3 regions of the Streptacidiphilus sp. MAP12-20 genome follow, and region 1 is predicted to be linked to each of the others. Evidence: riboswitches for the same ligand, from Rfam matches in the RefSeq annotation. Region 1 holds a riboswitch; each other region holds the start of a gene.
What was found. Region 1 has a riboswitch for cyclic di-AMP ahead of ABIA32_RS25675 (transglycosylase family protein). Riboswitches for the same ligand answer to the same signal wherever they lie in the genome.
Positions count from the first base shown of each region.

Region 2: another riboswitch for cyclic di-AMP. It lies ahead of ABIA32_RS18895 (M23 family metallopeptidase); the one in region 1 lies ahead of ABIA32_RS25675 (transglycosylase family protein).
Region 3: another riboswitch for cyclic di-AMP. It lies ahead of ABIA32_RS14830 (family 16 glycosylhydrolase); the one in region 1 lies ahead of ABIA32_RS25675 (transglycosylase family protein).

Region 1 is NZ_JBGCCK010000021.1:57,810-65,651, forward strand. It holds gene ABIA32_RS25650 (2-phosphosulfolactate phosphatase) at 1-87, opposite strand, end outside; tRNA gene ABIA32_RS25655 (tRNA-Arg) at 240-312, opposite strand; gene ABIA32_RS25660 (GNAT family N-acetyltransferase) at 419-961, shown strand; gene ABIA32_RS25665 ((4Fe-4S)-binding protein) at 999-1,436, shown strand; gene ABIA32_RS25670 (GNAT family N-acetyltransferase) at 1,550-1,864, shown strand; gene ABIA32_RS25675 (transglycosylase family protein) at 1,930-3,165, opposite strand; cyclic di-AMP (ydaO/yuaA leader) riboswitch at 3,172-3,326, opposite strand; gene ABIA32_RS25680 (D-alanyl-D-alanine carboxypeptidase family protein) at 3,582-5,705, opposite strand; gene ABIA32_RS25685 (GPP34 family phosphoprotein) at 6,016-6,738, shown strand; gene ABIA32_RS25690 (helix-turn-helix domain-containing protein) at 6,981-7,841, shown strand.
Region 2 is NZ_JBGCCK010000013.1:14,695-22,536, reverse strand. It holds gene ABIA32_RS18905 (thioredoxin family protein) at 134-688, shown strand; gene ABIA32_RS18900 (bile acid:sodium symporter family protein) at 795-1,892, shown strand; cyclic di-AMP (ydaO/yuaA leader) riboswitch at 1,948-2,074, shown strand; gene ABIA32_RS18895 (M23 family metallopeptidase) at 2,087-2,866, shown strand; gene ABIA32_RS18890 (hypothetical protein) at 3,005-3,283, opposite strand; gene ABIA32_RS18885 (hypothetical protein) at 3,324-4,913, opposite strand; gene ABIA32_RS18880 (PrsW family intramembrane metalloprotease) at 5,015-6,709, opposite strand; gene trmB (tRNA (guanosine(46)-N7)-methyltransferase TrmB) at 6,810-7,571, opposite strand.
Region 3 is NZ_JBGCCK010000009.1:199,356-207,197, reverse strand. It holds gene ABIA32_RS14840 (MFS transporter) at 79-1,572, shown strand; gene ABIA32_RS14835 (TerC family protein) at 1,499-2,497, opposite strand; gene ABIA32_RS14830 (family 16 glycosylhydrolase) at 2,688-3,890, opposite strand; cyclic di-AMP (ydaO/yuaA leader) riboswitch at 3,889-4,075, opposite strand; gene ABIA32_RS14825 (TerD family protein) at 4,162-4,743, opposite strand; gene uvrB (excinuclease ABC subunit UvrB) at 4,880-7,003, opposite strand; gene ABIA32_RS14815 (nitroreductase family protein) at 7,095-7,667, opposite strand; gene ABIA32_RS14810 (MarR family winged helix-turn-helix transcriptional regulator) at 7,746-7,842, opposite strand, start outside.

The DNA of each region.
Region 1 (7,842 bases):
CACGGTGAAGGCACGCATGACGTCGACCACGACCGCCACGGACGGGGCTTCGACCAGATCTGCGATACCAAGAAAACGAGCGTCCATTTCGATCACGTTCGGACGCTACATCACGTGCAGGTCCGGCCCCGGTCCCCCAGGCTTCCCGACCTGAGCACAGCCAAACGTGACCTGTGCTTATGCCTTCGAGGCATGAAGAAAGGTGGGCACATTCCGTGCCCACCTTGTCCGTTTTGCTGTGCCCCATGCAGGATTCGAACCTGCGACACCGGCTTTAGGAGAGCCGTGCTCTATCCCCTGAGCTAATGAGGCATGGGTGCCCGACAGGGTCCGGCACCGTCGCCAGTGTAGCGGCTGGGCGGCAGGGCAGTGATCAGGTTTCCGGTCGGGGCCGCGCCCGAGGTGGCAGGCTGACTCCATGGCCGATCGCATCGACGTACGCGTCGCGCACACCGCCGAGCTGGACGCCGCCGACCTCGCGGACGCACGGGCACTGCTCTACCGGGTCTTCGACGACATGGCCGAGGACGACTGGGAGCACTCCCTCGGCGGCGTGCACGCGCTGGTCCGCGAGGACGGGCTCGTCGTCGCGCACGCGTCAGTGGTGCAGCGGCGGCTGCTGCACGGCGGCCGGGCCTGGCGGGTCGGGTACGTGGAGGGCGTCGGCGTCGAGGCGCGGCTGCGCGGGCGTGGGTACGGAGCAGCGGCGATGGCCCCACTGGAGCGGGTGATCGCGCGTGCCTACGACTTCGGGGCGCTCGCCTCGACCGACGAGGCGATGGCGTTCTATGCCTCACGCGGCTGGCAGCGCTGGCAGGGCCCCACCTCAGCGCTGACACCCGCCGGGATCGTCAGGACCGAGGACGCCGACGACTGCCTGTTCGTCCTGCCGGGCAGCGCCGCCGCCCTGGAGCGGACCGGTGAGCTCACCTGCGACTGGCGCGACGGCGACCTGTGGTGAGGCCGCGTGATCAGAGCCGCGGACGCACCATGGAGGCATGAGCGAGTTCGACGAATGGCCACCCGGCGACCGGGTGAAGATCTACCGCGCTCCCGGAGTGGAGGTGAGCTTCGACGCCCGCCGCTGCCGGCACACCGAGGCCTGCGTGCGCGGCGCTCCGGAGGTGTTCGATCCGGCGGCCCGTCCGTGGATCCAGCTGGCGAACGCCGACCCCGAGCACATCGCCGAGGTCGTACGCCGCTGCCCGACCGGCGCGCTGCACTACGTGCTGACCGACGGTCCGGCCGAGCAGCCCGAGCGGCCGACCGTGATCACCCCCAGCACCGACGGGCCGCTGCTGGTCCGTGGGGACCTGCGGGTCGACGGGCCGTGGGGCACTGCGCGAGAGGTGCGGGCGGCGCTGTGCCGTTGCGGGGCCAGTGGGAACAAGCCGTTCTGCGACGGCTCGCACGAGCGCATCGGGTGGCGGGAGTGAGTCCGGCGCGGACGCGTGTCCGTTCGCACGAAAACCGACAGGGTGACGGACACTCGTCAGACAGGCGTGGGCGAAGCACGAGCCTGCGGACGCCATGCGAGGAGGCGGCGAGGATGAGCACGAGCGAGACCGAGGCCGAGGTCACAGTCGCCGACGTGCCCGAGGCGCAGCGTTTCGAGGCGCGCATCGAGGGCGATCTCGTCGGCTTCGCCTCCTACGTACGCGACGACGAGCGCGTCATCTACCAGCACACCGTCGTCGGCCCCGCCTATGAGGGTCTGGGCATCGGCGGGCTGCTGGCGCGCGCCGCGATCGAGGACGGGATCGGCCGGGGCATCAAGGTCAAGGCGACCTGCCCGTTCATCAAGGCCTGGCTGACACGACACCCGGAGTACCAGGACAAGTTGTCCGGTACCCCGGGTGTGTGAGGGGGAGAGAACCCGTTCGTAAAGCGGTCGATCAGCGGCCGATCAGCGGTCGACCGGGGTGATCATCAGGCGACGCGACCCGCGAAGTCCGGGGTGTAGTTGCTGATGGTCTCCCACTTGACGCCGGAGCTCGGGTTGGCGGCCTCGACGAACTTGCCCGCGCCGACGTAGATCGCGACGTGGTAAGTGCCGGCGGCGGTGCCGTCGTTGGACCAGAACAGCAGGTCGCCCGGCTGCAGCTGGTCGAGCGAGACGCGGGTGGTGGCCGCGGCCTGCTCCTCGCTGGTGCGCGGGAGCGAGACGCCGGCCTGCTGGTAGGCGGCCTGGACCAGACCGGAGCAGTCCCACGTGTTCGGGCCGGTACCGCCGTAGACGTAGGAGTCGCCGACGTGCGACTCCGCGAAGGAGATCGCGGCGCCGATGCCGGAGCTGCTGGCGCTGGACGTCGTCGACGAGGCGTTGGTCGCCGTGGTGGCGGTGCTCGACGAGCCGTTGGACGCCGAGCTGTCGGACGACGAGGACTGGGTCGCCGTGTCCGAGGAGCTGGAGGAGGTGGACGCCGAGGAGGCGCTGCCGCCGAGGACCAGGTGCTGGCCCGGGTAGATCCAGTCGGGACCCGAGGTCAGGGTCGACTTGTTCAGCTGGTACAGACGCTGCCAGCCACCGGAGACCTTCTCCTTCTGCGCGATGGTGGACAGCCAGTCGCCGGCCTGCACGGTGTAGCTGCCGGAGGTGGCGGCCGGGGTGCTGGTGGTCGGCGTGCTGGTGCTCGCGGCCGAGGAGCTGCCGGAGTCCGAGCTCTCGCTGTCGCTGCTGGAGGAGCCGCTCGTCGAGGAAGACGCGCTCGAGGAAGACGCGCTGCTCGAAGAGCTGCTGGACGAGCCGGAGGTGTTCAGCTGCGGCGAGCCGCCGCCCTGGCTCAGACCGGCCTGCGGGCCGCAGACGGGCCAGGCGCTCGGGCCCTGGCTGGCCAGGACCTTCTCGGCGGTGGCGATCTGCTGGTCCTTGGTGGCCAGGTCGGCGCGGGAGGCGTACTGCTGGCCGCCGTAGGCGTCCCAGGTGGACTGGTCGAACTGGAGGCCGCCGTAGTAGCCGTTGCCGGTGTTGATCGACCAGTTGCCGGTGCTCTCGCACTGGGCGACGGCGTCCCAGGTGGAGACGGTGGCGGCGTGTGCGCCGGTCGCGGTGACCAGCGGGAGGGCCATGCCGGCGCCGGTCAGACCGACGGTGGCGAGCAGGCGCTTCGAGGTGCGGCGGGCGATTTTGGGCGCGCGGTGGCGACCAGTGCCGTTGGACAGCATGAAGTGGGGTCCTCTCCCACGCCTGCGAGGTGAGCTGTCGGGTTCGGGCTGGAGTTGCCCGGCCGTGCTGTGTCACGGCTTCACCCCAAGCCGCGAGCGCTGAGCTCGCGGCGACTTACCTGGGTCCCCCGCTCCTGCCGTGAATGCGTCGGGTGACGTCTGACATGACCGGCGGCAGGACTCGGCGTTCCGGAGATGTCAGTTCCGCTTAAGTGCGGATGACGGCGACCGTAGGCAGGTCCGGCCTGAAACCTCAAGCCGCCAAGACGCCGATGAGACGTCTGTCACGTAGTCACTTCATGATTCACAGCTAGGCGGAGGCGAAATGCCCGAATTAGCACCCTGCTTTGAAGGCATTCAGTTGATATGTCCGTTTGACTACGCTTCGGCCACCGTCATCATGCTCACACTCGCACTCACCCCAGCCGGGTGAGCTTCTCGCCGAACCCGGGCGCGTTCAGGTTCGACTGCAGCGCCACCGGAATCGTCTGCGCGCTCGCTCCGCTGCCGACGACGAGGTCGGCGACGATCGTCCCGGCCGCCGCGCTGTGCGGGAGGCTCGCGCCCGCCTGCGGCTTCAGCGAGACGTCGACCGAGAGCCCGCTCCAGCCGGCGACGGAGACGTCCTGGGTCGCCACGACGGGCGTCCTGCCGCCGAGCCCGTCGTCCACGTAACCGACGACGTCGCCCTTCTTGGCGAGCACGTGCGACTGCAGCGCACCCTCGGCGCTGACGATCAACTTCTTGCTCTTCTCCAGCACCTGCGGCAGCCAGCCGCCGCCGTTCCCACCGACGGCAGGCTGGCTCAGCACGACGCCGTAGAGGGTCTCGGTGGTGTCGCCGACCTTCTGCTGCGCCGCCCACATCAGGTTGCCGAGCGCGGCACTGCTGGTGCCGGTCTTGACGCCGATGACGCCGTTCTTCAGCAGAAGAGCGTTGTTGTTCTGGGTCAGGCCGTTCTCCGGCGGCGTGAAGGACGCGGTGCCGACGATCTCCCGGAAGACCGGGTCGGCCATGGCCGCCTTGGCCAGCCTGAGCTGGTCGTTGGCAGTGCTCTTGGTGGTGCCGTTCAGACCGCTGGGGTCCGTGTACGTGGTCTTGCTCATGCCGAGCTCGGCGGCCGTGGCCTGCATCTTCTGAACGAAGGCGTCCTGGCTGCCCGCGTCCCAGCGGCCCAGCAGACGAGCAATGTTGTTGGCCGAGGGGATCAGCAGCATCTGCAGCGCCTGATACTCGGTCAGCTTCTCGCCCGCCGAGACCTTCATCACCGACTCGCCGCCGGCGGTGCCGGTGGTGTAGTCGTTCACCGCCTGCTGGTCGACGGTCAGGGTCGGGCCCTGCTCGCCCTTCTTGAGCGGCTTGTCGCGGAGTACGAGATAGGCCGTCATGACCTTGGTGACACTCGCGAGCGGCACCGGGTTGTCGCTGCCGCTGTGGCCCATCACCCCGAGTCCGGGAACCTCGACGGCGGCCTGGCCCTTGACCGGCCAGTCGAGCCCCGGCGCCCCGCCGTCGAAGGCGAAGCTCGACGCGGCGGTCATCGTGAGCTTGGGCGCCGGCAGCGGGCGCAGCAGCTGCACCGCGCCGAGGACCACCACGAGCACGAGCAGCAGCGTGCCCCAGAGGCGGACGCGGCGCAGCGCGATCCGGGCCGGGGTCATCGGCCGGGAGCTGAGACCGGCCAGGATGTCCATGGCCTCGACGGTCGTCTCCGGCGAGTCCGCGACGGCCGTCGCCCCGGCGGGCACGCCGCCCTGCGGCTGCGCCTGCGCCGCGCCGGACTGCTGCGCGGACGACTGCTGCGCGGCCAATGAGGAGGACGGCGAGGATCCGGCGGGCGATCCGGGCGCCGGCGATCCCGCAGGCCCGCGCGGCGCCGGTCGCGCCGGCGGGAACGCGGACATGGCGCGCGTCTCCGCGTTGTCGCTCGGGGGAGCGGACGGGCCGTGGCGATCGCCGTCGCTGTCGCTGTCGCCGTCGTCTCCGTCGGCGGCCGCGTCGGAATCGGTCTCGTCCTCGACCGGGGCCGGGGCGGAGGCCGGGGCCGGTTCCAACGGGGGGACGCGCAAGGTGCGGGTCGCGACGTCCGTCTTCGGCTCGAGCGCGGCTTCCGTCTCCGGTTCGGCTTCCGCCTCTGCCTCTGCCTCTGCCTCTGCGTCGTCGTCCTCGCGGTCGACCGGGAGGCGAGGGTCGCGGATAGCGCGCTCCGCGGCCGCAGGCCCCGCCGGCTCGTCCGCGTCGTCCGCGTCGTCCGCAAGGTGCTCGCGCGGGGTCTCCAGGTCGCCGATGCGCAGGGGGCGGGTCGGCGGGTCCGCAGGCGCGTCAGCCGCCGCCTCCGCGCCGGACTCGTCCGCCTGAGCCTCCGGGCTCGCCCCGGCCTCGTGGTCCGGCGGCGCGATATCCGAGGCGGGGGTCGCGTCGATATCCGAGGCGGGGGTCGGGTCGATGTCCGGGGCGGGGGTCGCGGGGTCGACTCCCGCCCGTTCCGCCTCCCGCTCCGCGCCCGCGGTCCGCTTCGACCTGTCGGGGGACTCACCCACGTAACCCAGCCTCCTCAAGCCTGCTCTGAATGCATACGACCGCTCGCGACCGCCCAGGGCAGCGCGTCACAGCGCGGCGCACCACGGTCTCCCGGGCGCACCGCACACCAGTCTCCTGCACTCGCCGGGACAATCCCGCTCGCCAGGCCGCTGACCGGCGATTCCGCCGGGCGAACCCGCTCCATGGCCAGACGCGGCGCCGGACCCGAACGGTTCCGAAAGATCACGGAGTCGTGTCACTCTCAAGGCCCTCTCGACAGCAGGGTGTGAGAGGCGTCACTCTGTTGTTCATCCACGCGGGGAGGCTTGGATGGGCAGGAGCCGCAGAACAATTCCCGAGGAGCTGCTGTTGCTCGCTCTGGACCCGGCCACGGGTACCACCGCGCAGCCACAGACGCTCGATCTCGGACTGGCCGGAGCACAGCTCGTCGAGCTGGCCATGGCCGGACGAATAGTCCCGGACGGGGACCAGATCACCGTGGTGAACCCGCGGCCGACCGGGGACCCGACCCTCGATCACGCGCTGGAACTGCTGCGCAGACGTGGCAGTGCCGTGCGCGCCGTGCAGTGGATCGGCGGCCCGAGACTGGGCCTACGTCAGACGTATCTGGCGCACCTGGAGCGGTGTGCCATGGTCAAGGCGGTGCCGGGCCAGGTGTGCGGGGTCTTGCCGACGACCCGGTACCAGGCGTCGGACGACTGCACGAACAGCGCCATAAAGGAAAGACTCGACACGGCGATCCGGACCGGCGTACCGCCGGACCCGCGTACCGCCGCGCTCGCCGCCCTGGCCCACGCCGTAGGACTGGGCAAACATCTCTACCCGGGCAACGAGGGACGTTCCTCCAGGTCGCGCCTGCGCGACCTGATCCGGTACGACCCCCTCGGCGGCATGGTCGCGCACGCGGTCATGGACGTGCAGAACGGCCTGCCGGCCGCTCAGTTGCGTGCGGCGGGCGTACGCCCGGCGCCGACACGCCCGGCGGCACGGCCCGCGGCGGTCACCGGCATGGTCCGGGCGGCCGTCCGGTAGGCGCGCAGCAGCGCACGGGCCACAGGCTGCAAGGCACGGGCCGCAGCAAGACGTAACACCGACAAGGTCGGGAGCGACGGCGGACCACCCTTCGCCGTCGCTCTCTCCATGTGTGGGCGCAGAATCGTTCCTTCTTCGACCCGATTCGTCAAGATCCCGGGCGATTGCGCCACATGAGGGCGTGTCGAGTGGCATTCTGCTGACACAGGGGCGTGCCACACCATCAATGCCCAGGAGAGTCCGTGTCGACCGCCAGCGTCAATCCCACCGTCCGTCGCCGACGCCTCGGGGCCGAGCTCCGACGCCTGCGCGAGCAGAAAGGCCTCACCGCCGAGGAAGTCGCGCAGCAGCTGCTCGTCTCGCAGTCGAAGATCAGCCGACTCGAGAACGGCCGACGCAGCATCAGTCAGCGCGATGTCCGCGACCTGTGCGAGGTCTACGGGGTCAGCGACTCGGCGATGATCGACGGCCTGATGACGATGGCGCGCGAATCCCGTCAGCGCGGCTGGTGGCACGCATTCGGCGATGTCCCCTATAGCGTGTATATCGGCCTCGAAGCGGAGGCTGTAGGTATTCGCACCTATGAATCCCTTTTCATCCCCGGCCTGTTGCAGACCCGCGAGTATGCGCACGCGGTGGTGACGGGTATCCAGCCGGAAGCGCAGCCGGCGCAGATCGACAAGCGCACGGATGTCCGGATGGTCCGCCAGGACCTGCTACGCAACGGCGAGGAGCCGCTGCGCCTCTGGGCCGTCGTCGACGAGGCGGCCCTGCACCGCGTCGTGGGCAGCCCGGAGACGATGCGCGCGCAGCTGGAGTCCCTGATCGAGACCAGCCTGCTGCCGCACGTGACCGTGCAGGTCCTGCCGTTCAGTGTGGGTGCACACCCCGGCATGACCTCCAACTTCTCCATCCTTGAGTACCGGGATGCATCGGACGCCACCGTCGTCTATCTGGAGGGCGTCACGAGCGATCTGTACCTGGAGAAGGAAACGGATGTACGCGCCTATGCCACGCTTTACGAACATCTGCAGGCACAGGCACTCGGACCGGAGCAAACCCGCGAGCTCGTCGACAAAGTGGCGAAACGTCACACGCACTGAT
Region 2 (7,842 bases), on a different contig from region 1:
CGGATGGCACTGATCGTTCGGGGACTCACCTGCGTGGGTGGCTTGTCGCGCAGTTCCTCGCGCTCCTGGCGAGTTGCAACAGGCGGCGCGTCGAAACGGGCTCCCCTCCGTTGCGGGTGTTGCACTGGGTTACGTGCGATCACTGCTGCGTGCGTTGCTCCTGGGGCTGCTGCCGATCTGCCTGCTGGCAGCCTGCGTGCAGGTGAACGGGCGGGCCGGTGGGCTCGCTCCGCACTACGCGCGGCCCTTCGTCGCGCTGCCCAGCGTCACGCCCGCGCCCGTGCCCACCGGATACGACCCGCGCGCCGACGCGCCCGCCGCCGTCGCCGCCGCGCAGGCCGCGTCCCGCAAGGACGGACGTCCCGTGCTGGTCGAGTTCGGCGCGGACTGGTGTACCGACTGCCAGGTGCTCGCGCAGCGGTCCGTGACGCCAGGGGCCTGGCTCGTGCTCGCCAGGAACTACCACCTGGTCACCGTCGACGTCGGCCACTACGACCGCAACAGCGCCCTCGCCGCCCGCTGGATCGATCTGAAGCGCAGCGGGATCCCCGCACTCGTCGTGCTGGAGCCCGACGGCCGCGTTCGGGCGACCACGCAGGACGGCAGCTTCGCGAACGCGCGCGCACTCTCCGCCGATGCGATTACAAGCCGACTTGTCGACTGGCTCTATCCCGCTTCCCGATCATGACCGATTCCACTCGAAGTCATGAATCTTCCCAGTTCAGCGAGGTATTCCGCACACGCACCTGATGTGATGCCGCCATCTGCACACGAGGCGACCAAGGCGGTGTCCGATGAATCTTCTCGCGACCCTGGCCGCCGCCGTTCAACGGCGGCTGCTCTGGATCATGCTGCTTGCCTACGTCCTCGCCGCAGGCTGGCCCGAGCCGGGCCAGGCCCTGCGCGCGGTGACGCTCGCGCACCTCGCCGGGGCGGCCTTCCCGCTCCAGGCGGGCCTGCTCGCCCTGATGGTGTTCAACGCCGGCCTGACCGCCAAGGCCGACGCCCTGCCGGCGCTGCTGCGGCACCCCCGCGCCCTGCTGGTCGGGATCGCCTCCAACGCCCTGCTGCCGACGCTGCTGCTCGGCGTCGGCGCCCTCGCCGCCGAGGGCTGGCACAACGTCCACGAGGCGCAGAGCCTGCTCGTCGGCCTCGCGCTGGTCGGCGCCATGCCCGTCGCCGCCGGGGCCACGGTCTTCGCCCAGGGCAGCGAGGGCAATGCGACGCTGACGCTGGGCCTGGTCGTCGGCAGCACGCTGCTCTCTCCGCTCACGATCCCGCTCGGGCTGCATCTGGGCGGGTTCCTGGCCTCCGGCCCGTACGCGGCGGATCTGCACGCGGTCGCGGAGCACGCCTGCAGCGTCTTCGCGGTGCTGGCCGTCGTGCTGCCCTGCGCGGCGGGCCTGCTGACGGGGCGGCTGCTCGGTGCCCGGCTTCAGTCGGCGCTGCCACTGGTCAAGGTGGTCAACCTGGTGGTGGTGGTCCTGCTCAGCTACACCAACGCCTGCGGCGCGCTGCGACAGGTCGTCGAGCGGCCCGATCCGGACTTCCTGGTGCTGGTGGTCGCTGCGGCGGCGGCGATGTGTGGTGGTTCGTTCCTCAGCGGGTGGGTGATGGCCGGTCGGCTCGGCGTCGCCCGCGAGGACGCGATCGCGCTGACCTACGCGTCCGGGATGAACAACAGCAGCGCCGGCGCGGTCGTCGCGGCCACGCGACTGCCGGGCAACCCTGCCGTTCTGCTGCCGATCCTGGCCTACAGCCTGCTCCAGAAGGTGCTGGCGTCCTCGGTGGGTGTGCTGGTCAGGAAGGTGCCGTTCGATGACGAAGCTTCAGCCCTGGCCGCTGCCGCATCAACTGCCCCTAAGGAACCACTTGGATTCAGACGGCTTTAGTATTAACTTTCCATAACAGTACGCGCGGCTTCTGTCGTTCGACCGACGGACGACGTCGCGCGGATCGCCTAATCCTCACGGAACCGGGGACCCACGTACCTGGGGTGCATCGGCCTCGCGGCCGTAGGAGACCTCCCTCTCCGAACCCGTCAGCTAACCCGGTCGGCGAAGGGACGGAAAGGAGCACGCCAGTCATGGCGTCATACCCGGTCGAGACCGTCGCCCAGCCGGCTGCAGTTCAGACACTGGGGGGCCAGCACCCGATGACCGCCCTGCCCCGGCAGCGCGGCGCGGCGCTGGGCCTGGCGGCGATGGCCGTCGGTGCGACCAGCGTGATCGGCCTCGCGGGCCCGGCGGTCGCGGCCGACCGCCCCGAACACAGCGGTCCCTCCGGCTCCCTCCTGGTCGACGAGCAGGCCTCGTCGTTCGCCCCGGTCGCCGACGCGGGCACGGCCCTGGCCGACCGCATCCGCGCGCAGGCGACGCACCAGCGCGCCGACGCCGAGTCGACGGCCCGCCGCGAGGCCGCGACGGCGGCAGCGGCGAAGGCCGCGGCGGTCGAGCGGGTCCGCGCGGCGGAGAGCCTGGTCCTGCCGGTCGCCGGCGCGAGCACGACCGCGGGCTACGGCCAGTCCGGCTCCTACTGGTCCCACCTGCACACCGGCCTCGACTTCGCGGCTCCGGCGGGCACGCCGGTCCGCGCCGTGGGCGCGGGCGTCGTCACCTCGGCGGGCTGGGCGGGCTCCTACGGCTACCGCGTCATCGAGACGCTGCCGGACGGCACGGAGATCTGGTACTGCCATCTCTCCGCGATCGCGGTGGGCGCGGGTTCCGTGACCGGCGGCCAGCCCATCGGCCGCGTGGGCTCCACCGGCAACTCCACCGGCCCCCACCTCCACCTCGAGGTCCGCCCGTCCGGTGGCGACCCGGTCGACCCCACCGACTGGCTCACCGCCCACGGCCTGGAGCTTTAGGCAATTGCGATAGTGGCAGGACGCTAGGGGCGCGAGGAACTGCGCGACAAGCCACCGGCGTGCGGATGGTCCCCAACGCGCAGGGCCATCCGCACAGGGTGGTTGCTCGCGCAGTTCCCCGCGCCCCTGATGGTGCAACTACTTGCGGTCGGCGACAGTCCAGGAGGCAAGCGCCACTCCCGTGGCCACCGTCAGGACCGAGGGCCAGGCGCGGATCCTCTTCGCCAGAGGGTGCGAGCCCGCGAACGCGGCCACGTAGAGCCCGCTCAACGCAGCCGCCGCCTTCGGCCCAGCCGTGCCGCGCCACTGACGCGCCGCAAGCCCACCCGCCAGGGCAAGCGCCACGCCGCCCAGCTCCCTGCGCTTCGTCGCTCGCGCGATGGCGAACCCGCCGATCAATCCCGACGCGGCAACCAGCGAAGAGGGGACCTGAGCCGTTGAACTGAACCTCCGTCAATCAATTTGTGCGCGTGTTGTGAAGATGCAGGCCGATATATCCGATATAAACCCGGCCCGTGCCCGAACAATCGTCGTGATAGTGAAGCCGTGGCGCCGTCCCGCCCCCGCCTATCCGCAGGTGCGCGCCCATGAAGACGCGGCCCGAGGGGTCCACCTCCGTCGGCACCGGAAGCAGGCGTTCCCGCTTCCACTTCGCGTTGGTGCTCACCGTCCGCGACTCGCCGCGGATGACCTTGCGCGGTGGGAACGGGTGGCAGTCAGGGGGCGTGTTCTCGCACCAGCTGCGGAAGTCGCCGCCCGACGCGCCCGCCTTCGCCGCCTCCGCGTAGTCCGACAGGGCCAGCAGCGCATCCCAGGTCATCCGGACCCAGGTGGGGTGGTCGGTCTGTTCGTCCAGCTCCTTGGTCAGCCGGGCGTCGCCGGTGAACTCCAGCAGCGGGAACTCGCCCAGCCGGTCCAGCAGCTCCGCGAACGTCCCTGGCTCCGCGTCCTGCGGACGCGCCGGCCGGCCGTGGAGTGAGCGCAGCTCCGTCCGGACCGCACGCAGCTCGCTGTACTGCTCGTCGTACTCCGCCGCCAGCTGCGACTCGCGCTCCTCCGCGGCGCGGAGCCAGCGGCGGACCTCCTGCAGTTCCTCGGCGCGGGCACGCTGCTCGTGCGCCTCTTCCTCCTCGTGGTCGACCAGCAGGCCGCCCGGCAGGATCGCGTCCGCCTCCGGCAGGCCCTCGGGCCGGAGCAGCGGAAGCCCGACCAGTTGGTCCGGCAACGGCGTCTGCACAGCCAGCCGACGCGGCAGCCAGGCCAGCAGACCGGAGGCCCGCCGCAGGTTCTCCTCGATCGTGGAGCGCGACATCACCCGGTGCCGGGCCGCCTCCGGCGCCCACGCCGGGTCGAGCCCGGGGAGGTAGGTGCGGACCGCGCCACCGTAGACCCGGTGGTGTTCCAGTGCCGCGTTGAAGCTGCGCTCCGCGCCGGGCGCGAGCGCGTAGAGGACGGCGAGGCCGCTGCAGCTGCGCAGCAGCGGATCGACGGTGTCGTTGAGCCAGTCGTCGAAGTCGGTATGGAGGGGGGTGCTCGCCACCACGATGGGCAGGCGGCGGTCCGGGTCGCAGAGCTCGTCCAGGATCTCGTCCACGTCCTGGCGCTCGATGACGCTCGGCAGCCCGTGCACGCGGGCGGCGCCCGGCTGCTCGCCCTCGACCGCGTCCAGCACGTCCAGCAGCCCGCGCGCGAGCGCGGGGACGGGGGCCTTCGCGGGCTCCTCGCCGCGCACCGGCAGCTGCTCGGCGTCCAACTGCACCCAGGTGCGGCCGTCCCTGGCGGAGGCGACGGTCAGCGAGGTCTGCCAGATGCCCTGCACGGTGAACTCACGCAGCCGCCAGCGCGCCAGCCGCCCCTGCACGGCCTTGCCGCGCGCGACCTGGTCCAGCACGGCCTGCGGCCCGACTCTGCGGCGGCCGTTCCCGGTTCCTGGCTCGTCGTAGTGCAACGCCTTCAGCCACTGCCTGAGCTGCTGCTCGGCGAGGGCAACAGTCTCCTGGTGACCGTGCCCGCTGGTCACGGCCATCCGATAGATGCCATCGGTCACTGGCGCTGCCTCCTGACGCTGTATCGGCGTCGCCGCACGGCGGTGCGCGGATATGAAGGACAACGCGGCGGGACCGGTGGTTGGTTCCGGTACGGCCGAAGTCACTGCTCGGAACGGGGCGCTTCCGGTGCGTCCTGCTCGTTCTGGGGGTTCTGGGCGTCGTGGGCGGCCGGGCGGGTGGCCGGGTACTGGTACGGCTGCACGGGTTGGGCCTGTGGCGGCACCTGTGCCGGTGGCTGTTGCGGGTATCCGGCCTGCCGGTACGGGTACGGCTGCTGCTGCGGGAATCCGTACGGTGCCGGCTGCTGCTGCGGGTACCCGGTCTGCGGGTACGCCCCCTGTGGATACCCCGCCTGGGGATACCTGGCCTGCGGGTACGCCACGGGCCGCTGCGGGTACGCGTACGGCGGCGGGTACCCGGCGCCCGGCGGGCGGCCCCAGGCCGGGGCGATCGGCGGGTTCCTGCGGAACCACTCCTGCTCGCCCACGCGCGCGAAGACCGGCGCCACCACGTCCTTCCGCTCCCAGAGGTGGTGCAGCAGCTCCTGCTCCCGCACTGCGAAGTCCGGCACCGTCAGCCCACGTGCGACCCGCTCGCGCAGCAGCGCCAGCGAGGTCGCGAAGCCCTGGTACTCGCGCATCGCCTTGTCGCCGAGCGTCCCCTGCTGGAACTTCGAGAGTGCCCGCGCCTGCTTGCGCGTCCGCATGGACGAGAGCACCACGGGCACCGGACGGCTGATCCAGCCGGCCGTGACGTAGACCGCCAGCTGCTTGCCGACGACGGTGAGCTCGTTGCCGCGCGCCCAGACCATCAGCCAGACCATGAGCGCGAACACCGGGACCATGAAGAGGAAGTAGACGCCGAGGAAGCCCGCCGCGCCGAGCACCGGCGAACTGTTCCACGTCCCGTGCATCAGCATCGCGAAGATCCAGCCCGCCATCGGAGCGCCGATCCGCTGCCAGCGCTTGCGGCTGATGGCCGCGATGCCGAAGCCCACGGCCGTCATCGAGGTGAAGAGCGGGTGCGCGAACGGCGACATGACCTCGCGCATCACGAAGGTCACCACGGTCGTGGCGATGCCGGTGCCGCCGTCGCCGCTCGAATCCGTCACCGAGCGGCCTATGTAGAGGATGTTCTCGGTGAAGGCGAATCCGGTCGCGGTGAAGCCGGCGTAGACCGCGCCGTCGACGATGCCGGTGAAGTCGCGCCGTCGGAGGAAGAAGATCAGCAGGAGTGGGACCGCCTTGACCGACTCCTCGACCAGCGGTGCCACCAGGCTCGCGCCCAGTGTCTCCCCGCCGCCTATCTGGCGACCGATCAGAAAGTCCGTGGCCCAGGTGTTGGCCTCGATCGCGATCAGCGTCGCGGCGCAGGCGCCCCAGGCGAAGCAGAAGAGCAGCAGTTGCCACCGCTTGGGTTCGACCCGGTCCAGCCAGGAGTAGCCGCAGAGGATCAGTGGCACCGGGAGCACGGCCAGGCCGACGCCGACGAGGAAACCGGGGGTTCCCGTCTGGCTCCGGACCATGAACAGGATCGCGATCCCGCATCCGGTGAGCGCGAGGACCACGGCGACGATCCACAGCCAGCGGCGTTCCAGCAGGTTGCGCCGCACCTTGTACTTGAAGCTGGTGGGCGGCTTGAACGGCAGCGCGTCCACCCCGCCCGCCTGCGGCGCGGCGGGCAGGCCCTCGGGCAGCGGTTCAACCGGCGCGTAGGTCGGCGCGGACGAGGGCTCGGACTCGGGTATCGGACCGGCCGCGTCGACGGCCGAGGGCTCCTGCTGCGCGCTGCTCACCCCATGACCTTAGCGGGGCGGCCGACCAGCCGGTAAGGCCTTCTGCCCTGCTCGCACCCCCTGTTCGCCCCTGCTTGCGCCCCTGCTCCCACCGCTGCTGTCAGCGGCGGCGGAACAGCAGATCGTGTACCACGTGGCCCTTGTCCAGGCCCTGGCGCTCGAACTTGGTCACCGGACGCCAGTCGGGCCGAGGCGCGTAGTCGGCATGTAGGTTGGTCAGCTCGGGGGAGGCGGTCAGCACTTCCAGCATCTGCTCCGCGTAGGGCTCCCAGTCGGTCGCGCAGTGGACCGTCGCGCCCGCGCGCAGCCGGGACGCGGCCAGCTCGACGAACTCCGGCTGGATCAGCCGGCGCTTGTGGTGCCGGGCCTTGGGCCACGGGTCGGGGAAGAAGATGCGCAGCCCGGCCAGGCTCTCCGGGGCCAGCTGGTCGCGGAGCAGCACGACGGCGTCGCCCTCCGCGAGCCTGACGTTGTCGAGGCCGTCCGACTCGATCCTGCGCAGCAGGTTGCCGTGGCCGGGGGTGTGCACGTCGGCCGCGAGCACACAGCGCTCCGGCTCGGCGGCGGCCATCGTCGCGGTGGCGTCGCCCATCCCGAAGCCGATCTCCAGCACGACCTCCGCGTCGGTCCGCCCGAACCACGCGTCCAGGTCGATCGGCCGCTTGCCGTCGATGCGGACGCCCCACTCGTCCCAGGAGCGCGCCAGCGCGTGGTGCTGGGCGGTGCTCATCCGGCCCTTGCGCGGGTGGTAGCTGCGGATCCGCCGCTCGCTGTGGAGCTCGGGCGAGACGGGACTGCCGGGCCGCGGGGCGGCATCGGCGTCGACGGCAGGGGTCACGAGGGAGGTGGTCTGGCTGGTCACAATGCCGACCAGTCTACGGAACCCGCACAGCCGGCGGCGGGAGAGTGTCGGCGGCGTCCTTGCCGTTGTCCAGAACGCACCGGTCGCCCACCAGCGCGGCCCAGGTGTGGTCCTGGCCGAAGGGACCTCGTGGTAGCTGCGGGGAGTGCTCGCGCCGGCTGCAGCGCCGGTGCGCTGGTCGACGAGGCCCACGAAAGCGGAGTCGACGCCCGAGGTCGGCAGGTCGTCGACGGTGAGCACGCCGCGTGGGGTGGCGGCGAGCGAGAAGACG
Region 3 (7,842 bases), on a different contig from region 1:
TCGCCAGAACCCATCTATGTACGGTACACATACTGTGCACGATACATAGCTGTCCCGCCCCGCCTGCCAGGAGCGCCGATGACGAGCACACCCCCTCACCCCGTGACCGCCCCGCCCCGGCGCCCCGGCGGAGCGATCATCGGCGTCCTCGCCTGCGCCGGCATCGTCGTCTCGCTGATGCAGACGCTGATCGTCCCGCTGATCCCCAATCTGCCGCACCTGCTGCACAGCAGCGCCGCGAACACCTCCTGGGCCATCACCGCGACCCTGCTCGCCGCCGCAGTCGCCACGCCCGTGCTCGGGCGGCTCGGCGACATGTTCGGCAAGCGCCGCATGCTCGTGGCGAGTCTGCTCCTGCTGGTCGCCGGTTCGCTGGTGAGCGCGCTCGGCAGCTCGCTCGCTTCGATGATCGTCGGTCGCGCGCTGCAGGGCTGCGGCATGGCCGTCGTCCCGCTCGGGATCAGCGTGATGCGCGACGAGCTGCCACCCGAGAAGCTCGGCTCGGCGATGGCACTGATGAGCTCCTCACTCGGCATCGGCGGCGCGCTCGGACTGCCCGCGGCGGCGACCATCGCTCAGCACAGCGACTGGCACATGCTCTTCTGGACCTCCGGCGCTCTCGGCGCGGCCGTCGCGGTGCTGGTGGTCGCCGTCGTGCCCGAGTCACCGCTGCGCGCCGGAGGGAGCTTCGACGTGATCGGCGCGGCCGGTCTCTCGGCCGGCCTGCTCTGCCTGCTGCTCGGGATCTCCAAGGGCGGCGACTGGGGTTGGGGCAGCGGGACCACGCTCGGGATGTTCGCGGCGGCCGCCGCCGTACTGGCCGTCTGGGCCTGGTGGGAACTGCGGCGGCCCGCGCCGCTCGTGGACCTGCGCACGACGATGCGGCGTCAGGTGCTGCTCACCAACGTCGCCTCGATCGTGGTCGGCTTCGCGATGTACGCGATGTCGCTGATCGTGCCGCAACTGCTGGAGCTGCCGAAGGCGACCGGTTACGGGCTCGGCCGGTCCATGGTGGCGGCCGGTCTCGTCGTCGCCCCCTCCGGACTGGTCATGATGGCCGTCTCGCCGCTCTCGGCCCGGCTCTCGGCGGCGCGCGGCCCGAAGGCCTCGCTGCTCACCGGCGCGCTGGTGATCGCCCTCGGCTACGGCCTGGCGCTTCCGCTGATGCACCACGTCTGGGGCGTGCTGCTCTTCTCCAGCGTGATCGGGGCGGGCATCGCCTTCGCCTACGCGGCGATGCCCGCGCTGATCATGTCGGCGGTGCCGCCGTCCGAGACCGCCGCCGCCAACGGCCTCAACACCCTGATGCGCAGCATCGGCACCTCCACCTCCGCCGCCGTGATGGGCGTGGTGCTCTCGCACCTGACCATCCGGTTGGGACCGGTCACGCTGCCCTCCGCCCACGGCTTCCGGGTCGGCTTCGTGATCGGCGGCGGGGTGGCCCTGCTCGCCGCGCTGCTGACGCTCGCGATCCCGGGGCGGAAGCCCGCCTCGACCGTCACGGCAGCCGTCCCGCAGCCTGCTGCGCCTGCTGCGGAGTCTCCTGCCGACGCGAGGCCCGCAGCGACGTGATCGTCGTGACGGCCAGCACCACCACGATGAAGGCCAGCGAGAACGGGATGCCGATCTCCGGCGCCCAGTGCGCGCCGGCCTCGTGCAGGGCGTGCAGCAGCAGCTTCACGCCGATGAAGCCGAGGATCACCGAGAGCCCGTAGGAGAGGTGGACCAGCTTCTTGAGCAGGCCGCCGATCAGGAAGTAGAGCTGGCGCAGGCCCATCAGCGCGAAGGCGTTCGCGGTAAAGACGATGTACGGATCCTGCGTCAGCCCGAAGATCGCGGGGATCGAGTCCATCGCGAAGAGCACGTCCGTGCTGCCGATCGCCAGCATCACCACCAGCATCGGGGTGATCAGACGCTTGCCGTTCTCGACGACGAGCAGCTTGGTGCCCCGATACCCCTCGGTCGCCGGGAAGCGCCGCTCGACGGCCTTGAGGAAGCCATTCTCCTCGAACTCCTCGGCGGCGTCGTCGGCGTGATCGGCCCGCGCCTCCTTGATCAGCTTCCAGGCGGTCCAGATCAGGAAAGCGCCGAAGAGGAAGAAGATCCAGGAGAAGCTCGCGATGACGGCCGCACCCGCCGCGATGAAGATCGCCCGCAACACCAGGGCGATCAGCACGCCCACCGTGAGCACCCGCTGCTGATACGCGGGCGGGACGGCGAACTTCCCCATGATCAGCACGAAGACGAAGAGGTTGTCGACGCTGAGCGACTTCTCGGTGATGTACCCGGCGAAGAACTCCGCCGCCGGGCCGCCGCCCGAGTGCCACCAGAGGAAGCCGCCGAAGAGCAGCGCCAGCACGACCCAGACCACGGTCCAGAGACCGGCCTCGCGCAGCGAGACCTCATGGGGTTTGCGGCCGCCGATGAAGAAATCGGCGGCGATGAGTACGGCGAGTACGGCGATGGTGGTGGCCCACATGGCCACGGACGCGTCCATGAACGGCTGCTCCTCCGGCAGGCACAACTGTCTGCCGGAGGTCTCCTCCGCCCTGCCTGGCAGGGCCGACGCCACCGGGCGGTGCTGGGCACCGCCGTGTTGACGAGGACGTCGTTCTAGGGAGTACTCCCCTCCGCTTGCCTTGCCAGGCTAACAAGACAGCAAAGGGGAGGCAAAGGCCGAGAGATGCTCAGTGGTAGACGCGAATGTAGTCGGCCGAGAAGGTGATCGGCGTGCTGCCGCTGGGGGCCGCGTGGTACTGGCCGGCCGAGAGCGACAGGTTGAGGATCAGGTAGGCAGACCAGTTCGCGCCCACGCCGTTGCCGTCCGAGTAGACCTTGACTCCGTTGACGTACCAGTCGACCGAGTTGGCGCCGTACTTGGTGCCGATGGTGACCCACTGGCCCGGCTTCACCGCGTTCGCGTCGGTGAAGTAGTTCGAGCCGGAGGTGACGTGGTTGGTGAGCTCCAGCAGGTTCGGGTTGTCCGGGTGGTACTCGAAGGAGTCGATCTCACCGTTGCCGTTCTTCCACGTCCACAGGGCCGGCCAGGCGCCCACACCGGTGGGGAGCTTCATCCGGGCCTCGACGTAGTCGCCGGTCTTGACCTGGAAGCCCTCCTTGGAGCCCTCGGTCGTCAGCATGCCGGTCGTCCACGCCTGCTTGCCGTTCTCCAGCGTGTGCGAGCTGGGCTGGGCCGTGAAGGTGGCCACGCCGTTCGCGACGGTGACGTCGTTGGTGTCCAGCCAGTCGAGCTTGTTGTCGTTGGGGTTGTGGTTGCCGTACTGGTAGGAGGAGGAGCTGTCGCCGACCCAGCGCTGGCCCCAGTTGATCGGACCGTTGAACTCGTCGGACCAGATCGGGGTGGTGGAGGAGGCGACGCCGGCCGGGATCGCGCTGCCACCGCTCGGGGCGGGCACCGGAGTCGGCGTGGGCTTCGGCGTCGGCGTGGGGGTCGGCGTGGGCTTCGGGGCCGGGGTCGGGGTCGAGCTGGAGCCGATGGTCAGCGTCTTCGCGGTCAGGTTGTGCCAGCCGCTGGCGTCGAGGTAGGCGCCCATCATCGTGTAGTGGCCGGGGGCGAAGGTCCGCGTGCCCGCGTGGAAGGTCAGGCCGGAGGGGCAGATCCGCGCGTTGCTGCGCCACTGCGGGAAGTCCAGGTTGTTGCCGGCCGCGTCGCGGACGGCCACACCGAGGCTGCGCACGGTCACGCAGGAGGTCGCGCTGACCTTGACGGTCGCGGTGGCGGTCTTGCCGCTGACAGTGGCGGACAGGCCGGTCTCGCTGACGCGCGGGGTGCTCGCCTGGGCCTGCGGCACGAAAGCCGCGCCGAGAAGCAGGGCCGGCACGGCGCCGAACGTGAGTATGCGGGCAGGGGTCGACAGGGTGGGATGCATGGCGCCTCTCCGACGCCTGCGAGGTGAGCTGTCGGATTCGGGCCGTGAGAGTAGCCCGGCCGCGCGGACGCGGCTTCACCCCAAGCCTCGCGACATGGCGAGGCAGCGTGCACCTGGTTCCCCCGCTCCGGCCCGTGGTGTTCGTAGACCCGGCGGCGAGGGGCAGGATTCGGCGTCCCGACGCTGGGGTCCGTCGATGGGAGCGGACCTGCGCAGGTTAGGCAGATTGAATGACCGCAACCAAACATTCTCCCTACGATTGAGGGCTATCTCACAGGCTCTGCTCGATCACCGGAAGCATGTCCTGGAAGGTCCTCCCCTGCGCCGGCACGCCGATCGCGGCCATCTGCCAACCATCGTTCGCGTCCCGGTAGACCTTGGCCATGACCTGGCCGGTGTGGGCGCCGCCGCCGTCGAGCGTGTAGCGGGCCAGCTCCTGGCCCTTGATCTCGTCGACCAGGCGGCAGTGGGCCCGCTGGACCTCCTGGAAGCTCTGGCCGTTGTACGAGTTCACGGTGAAGACGATCTGGGTGATCTTCTTCGGAACCCGGTGCAGATCCACCATGATCGACTCGTCGTCCTCGCCGCCGCTGCCGCCGACCAGGTTGTCGCCGGTGTGGCGGACCGAGCCGTCGTTGCTGACCAGGTGCTGGAAGAAGACGACATCCGCCAGCGAGCCGCCCGCGTAGAGGACGGCCGAGGCGTCCAGATCGATCTCGCGGCGGCGCATCCCGAAGAGCCCGCGGCGGGGCGCGGCCTGCCACCCGAGGCCCATCCGGACCACCGTCAGCGAGCCGCCGCCCGCCGCCTTATCCAGGCTGACACTCTGCCCCTTGCTCAAGCTCACCGACATGGCTCGGCCCTCCCCGAATCGATCCGCGGCGTCGGCCGCCGCGGCCTCTCATCCCTAGGCTTGAACCTTACGACCTGGGGGTCGCGTGGGAACGGATCAGCACGGACCCGCCGGGGCCGATCAGCGGGCCATCCGGTCAGGCGATGCCCGCTTCGCGCATCTGGCGCAACTCCTTCTTGAGCTCGTTGACCTCGTCGCGCAGCCGGGCCGCGACTTCGAACTGCAGCTCAGCCGCAGCGGCGTGCATTCGGTCCGTCAGTTCGCCGATGAGATCGGCCAGCTCGGCCGCAGGCAGGCTCTTGGCACCCTTCTTGCCGGCCGCTGCCGCTGCCTTCGCGCCGAGGGCCGGGACCGGTGCCTTCTGGCCCTTGCCGCCGCCCGTGCCGGACTGGCGGTAGCCCGTGCTGAGCAGCTCGGCGGTGTCCATGTCCTCGCGGGCGAGGGAGTCGAGGATGTCGCCGATCTTCTTGCGCAGCGGCTGCGGGTCGATCCCGTGCTCGGCGTTGTAGGCCTGCTGGATCTCACGGCGGCGGTTGGTCTCGGAGATGGCGCGGTCCATCGCCGGGGTGATCCGGTCGGCGTACATGTGGACCTGGCCGGAGACGTTACGGGCGGCGCGGCCGATCGTCTGGATCAGCGAGGTGGGCGACCGGAGGAAGCCCTCCTTGTCGGCGTCGAGGATCGCGACGAGGGAGACCTCGGGCAGGTCGAGGCCCTCGCGCAGCAGGTTGATGCCGATCAGCACGTCGTAGTCGCCGGCGCGCAGCTGGCGCAGCAGTTCGATCCGGCGCAGCGTGTCGACATCGCTGTGCAGGTACCGGACCCGGATGCCGAGCTCCAGCATGTAGTCCGTCAGATCCTCGGACATCTTCTTGGTCAGCGTGGTGACCAGGACGCGCTCGTCCTTCTCGGTGCGCAGCCTGATCTCATGGATCAGATCGTCGATCTGGCCCTCCGTCGGCTTGACGACGACCTCGGGGTCGATCAGGCCGGTGGGCCGGATGATCTGCTCGACCTGGCCGTCGCCTCGGGAGAGCTCGTAGGCGCCGGGAGTGGCCGAGAGGTAGACCGTCTGGCCGATGCGCTCGACGAACTCCTCCCATTTCAGCGGGCGGTTGTCCATCGCCGAGGGCAGCCGGAAGCCGTGCTCGACGAGCGCGCGCTTGCGCGAGGCGTCGCCCTCGTACATCGCGCCGATCTGCGGCACGGTGACGTGGGACTCGTCGATGACCAGGAGGAAGTCCTCAGGGAAGAAGTCCATCAGGGTGTTCGGCGCGGTGCCCGGATCGCGGCCGTCGATGTGCCGGGAGTAGTTCTCGATGCCCGAGCAGGTGCCGATCTGCCGCATCATCTCGATGTCGTACGTCGTGCGCATGCGCAGCCGCTGGGCCTCCAGCAGCTTGCCCTGCTTCTCCATCGTGGCGAGCGTCGTCTCCAGCTCCGCCTCGATCCCGGTGATGGCGCGCTCCATCCGCTCCGCGCCGGCGACGTAATGCGAGGCGGGGAAGACGTGCAGCTGCTCGTCCTCGCTGATGACCTCGCCGGTCAGCGGGTGCAGCGTGCTCAGCGCCTCGATCTCGTCGCCGAACATCTCGATCCGGATGGCGAGCTCCTCGTAGACCGGGAAGATCTCGATCGTGTCGCCGCGGACTCGGAAGGTGCCGCGGGTGAAGGCGACGTCGTTGCGGTTGTACTGGATCTCGACGAAGCGGCGCAGCAGCGCGTCGCGGTCGATCTCGTCGCCGACCTTGAGCTGGACCATCCGGTCGACGTACTCCTGCGGCGTGCCGAGGCCGTAGATGCAGGAGACGGAGGCGACCACGATCACGTCGCGCCGGGTCAGCAGCGAGTTGGTGGCCGAGTGGCGCAGCCGCTCGACCTCCTCGTTGATCGAGGAGTCCTTCTCGATGTAGGTGTCCGTCTGCGCGATGTAGGCCTCGGGCTGGTAGTAGTCGTAGTACGAGACGAAGTACTCGACCGCGTTGTTCGGCAGCAGCTCGCGGAACTCGTTCGCCAGCTGGGCGGCGAGCGTCTTGTTCGGCGCCATCACGAGCGTGGGGCGCTGCAGCTTCTCGATCATCCACGCCGTCGTGGCGGACTTGCCCGTGCCGGTGGCGCCGAGCAGCACGACGTCCTTCTCGCCCGCGCGGACGCGGCGCTCCAGCTCCGCGATGGCAGTGGGCTGGTCTCCGTTGGGCTGGTAGGGACTGACGACCTCGAAGGGCGCCACGGACCGCTGAAGATCGGTGATGGGTCTCACGGCACCAACCGTACGACCCACCACTGACAAATCGGCTCCGACGGCCGAAAGGCCTTTGCGGAAAGCCCGGGGAAAACAGTCTGACGGTGACCTACACTCGGGCCGACTCGGCCCAGGGGGCCGCGCAGAGGTCGGCGACGGCGCGGCGGTCGCGCGTCAGGGCGGGTTCCTCCGCCGTGCGGCCGATCGCGATCATGGAGACGATCGCCCAGCCGGGATCGGGGCGGAGCTCCTCGGTGAGGCCGTCGAGGTCGAAGGCGCGGAACTGGTGGGTGGCGAGGCCCAGCGCCTGCGCCTGGACGGTCAGGTGGGCCGCCGCCTGACCGAGGTCGTAGTCGGCGAACTCGGAATACGTGATCCCCGGATCGCCGACCCAACGGCGCGTCAGCGTGACCACGAGCAGGCCCGCGTCGGTCGCCCAGCGGGCGGAGCTGGGGGCGAGGTGGCGCAGCACCCGAGCATGTCCCGACTCCCCCGGCCGGGCCGCGAAGAAGCCCCACGGCTGCGAGTTCCCTGCGGAGGGCGCCCAGCGCGCGGCCTCCAGCAGCAGCGCGAGGGCCTCGTCGTCCACGGCCCCAAACGGGTCGAACTTGTCAGGGCTGAACCGCCCGGCCAACAGGGGGTGAATCGCTCCGGGCCCGGACCGTTCAAGATCGCTGCGCATGTGCGGGTGCAACGAGCCGCGCCGGCGGCGTATTCCGCTCCGGCTACCGCTTTCCCGCGATGGGCGGCAGGCCGCGCGTCAGGTGACGGACGCGCCCAGCCCCGGCCCGGCCTCGGACGCGGGCCCGGTCAGGCTCAGGTCCTGCAGTGCGGCGAGCGCCTGCAGGCCGCGCAGG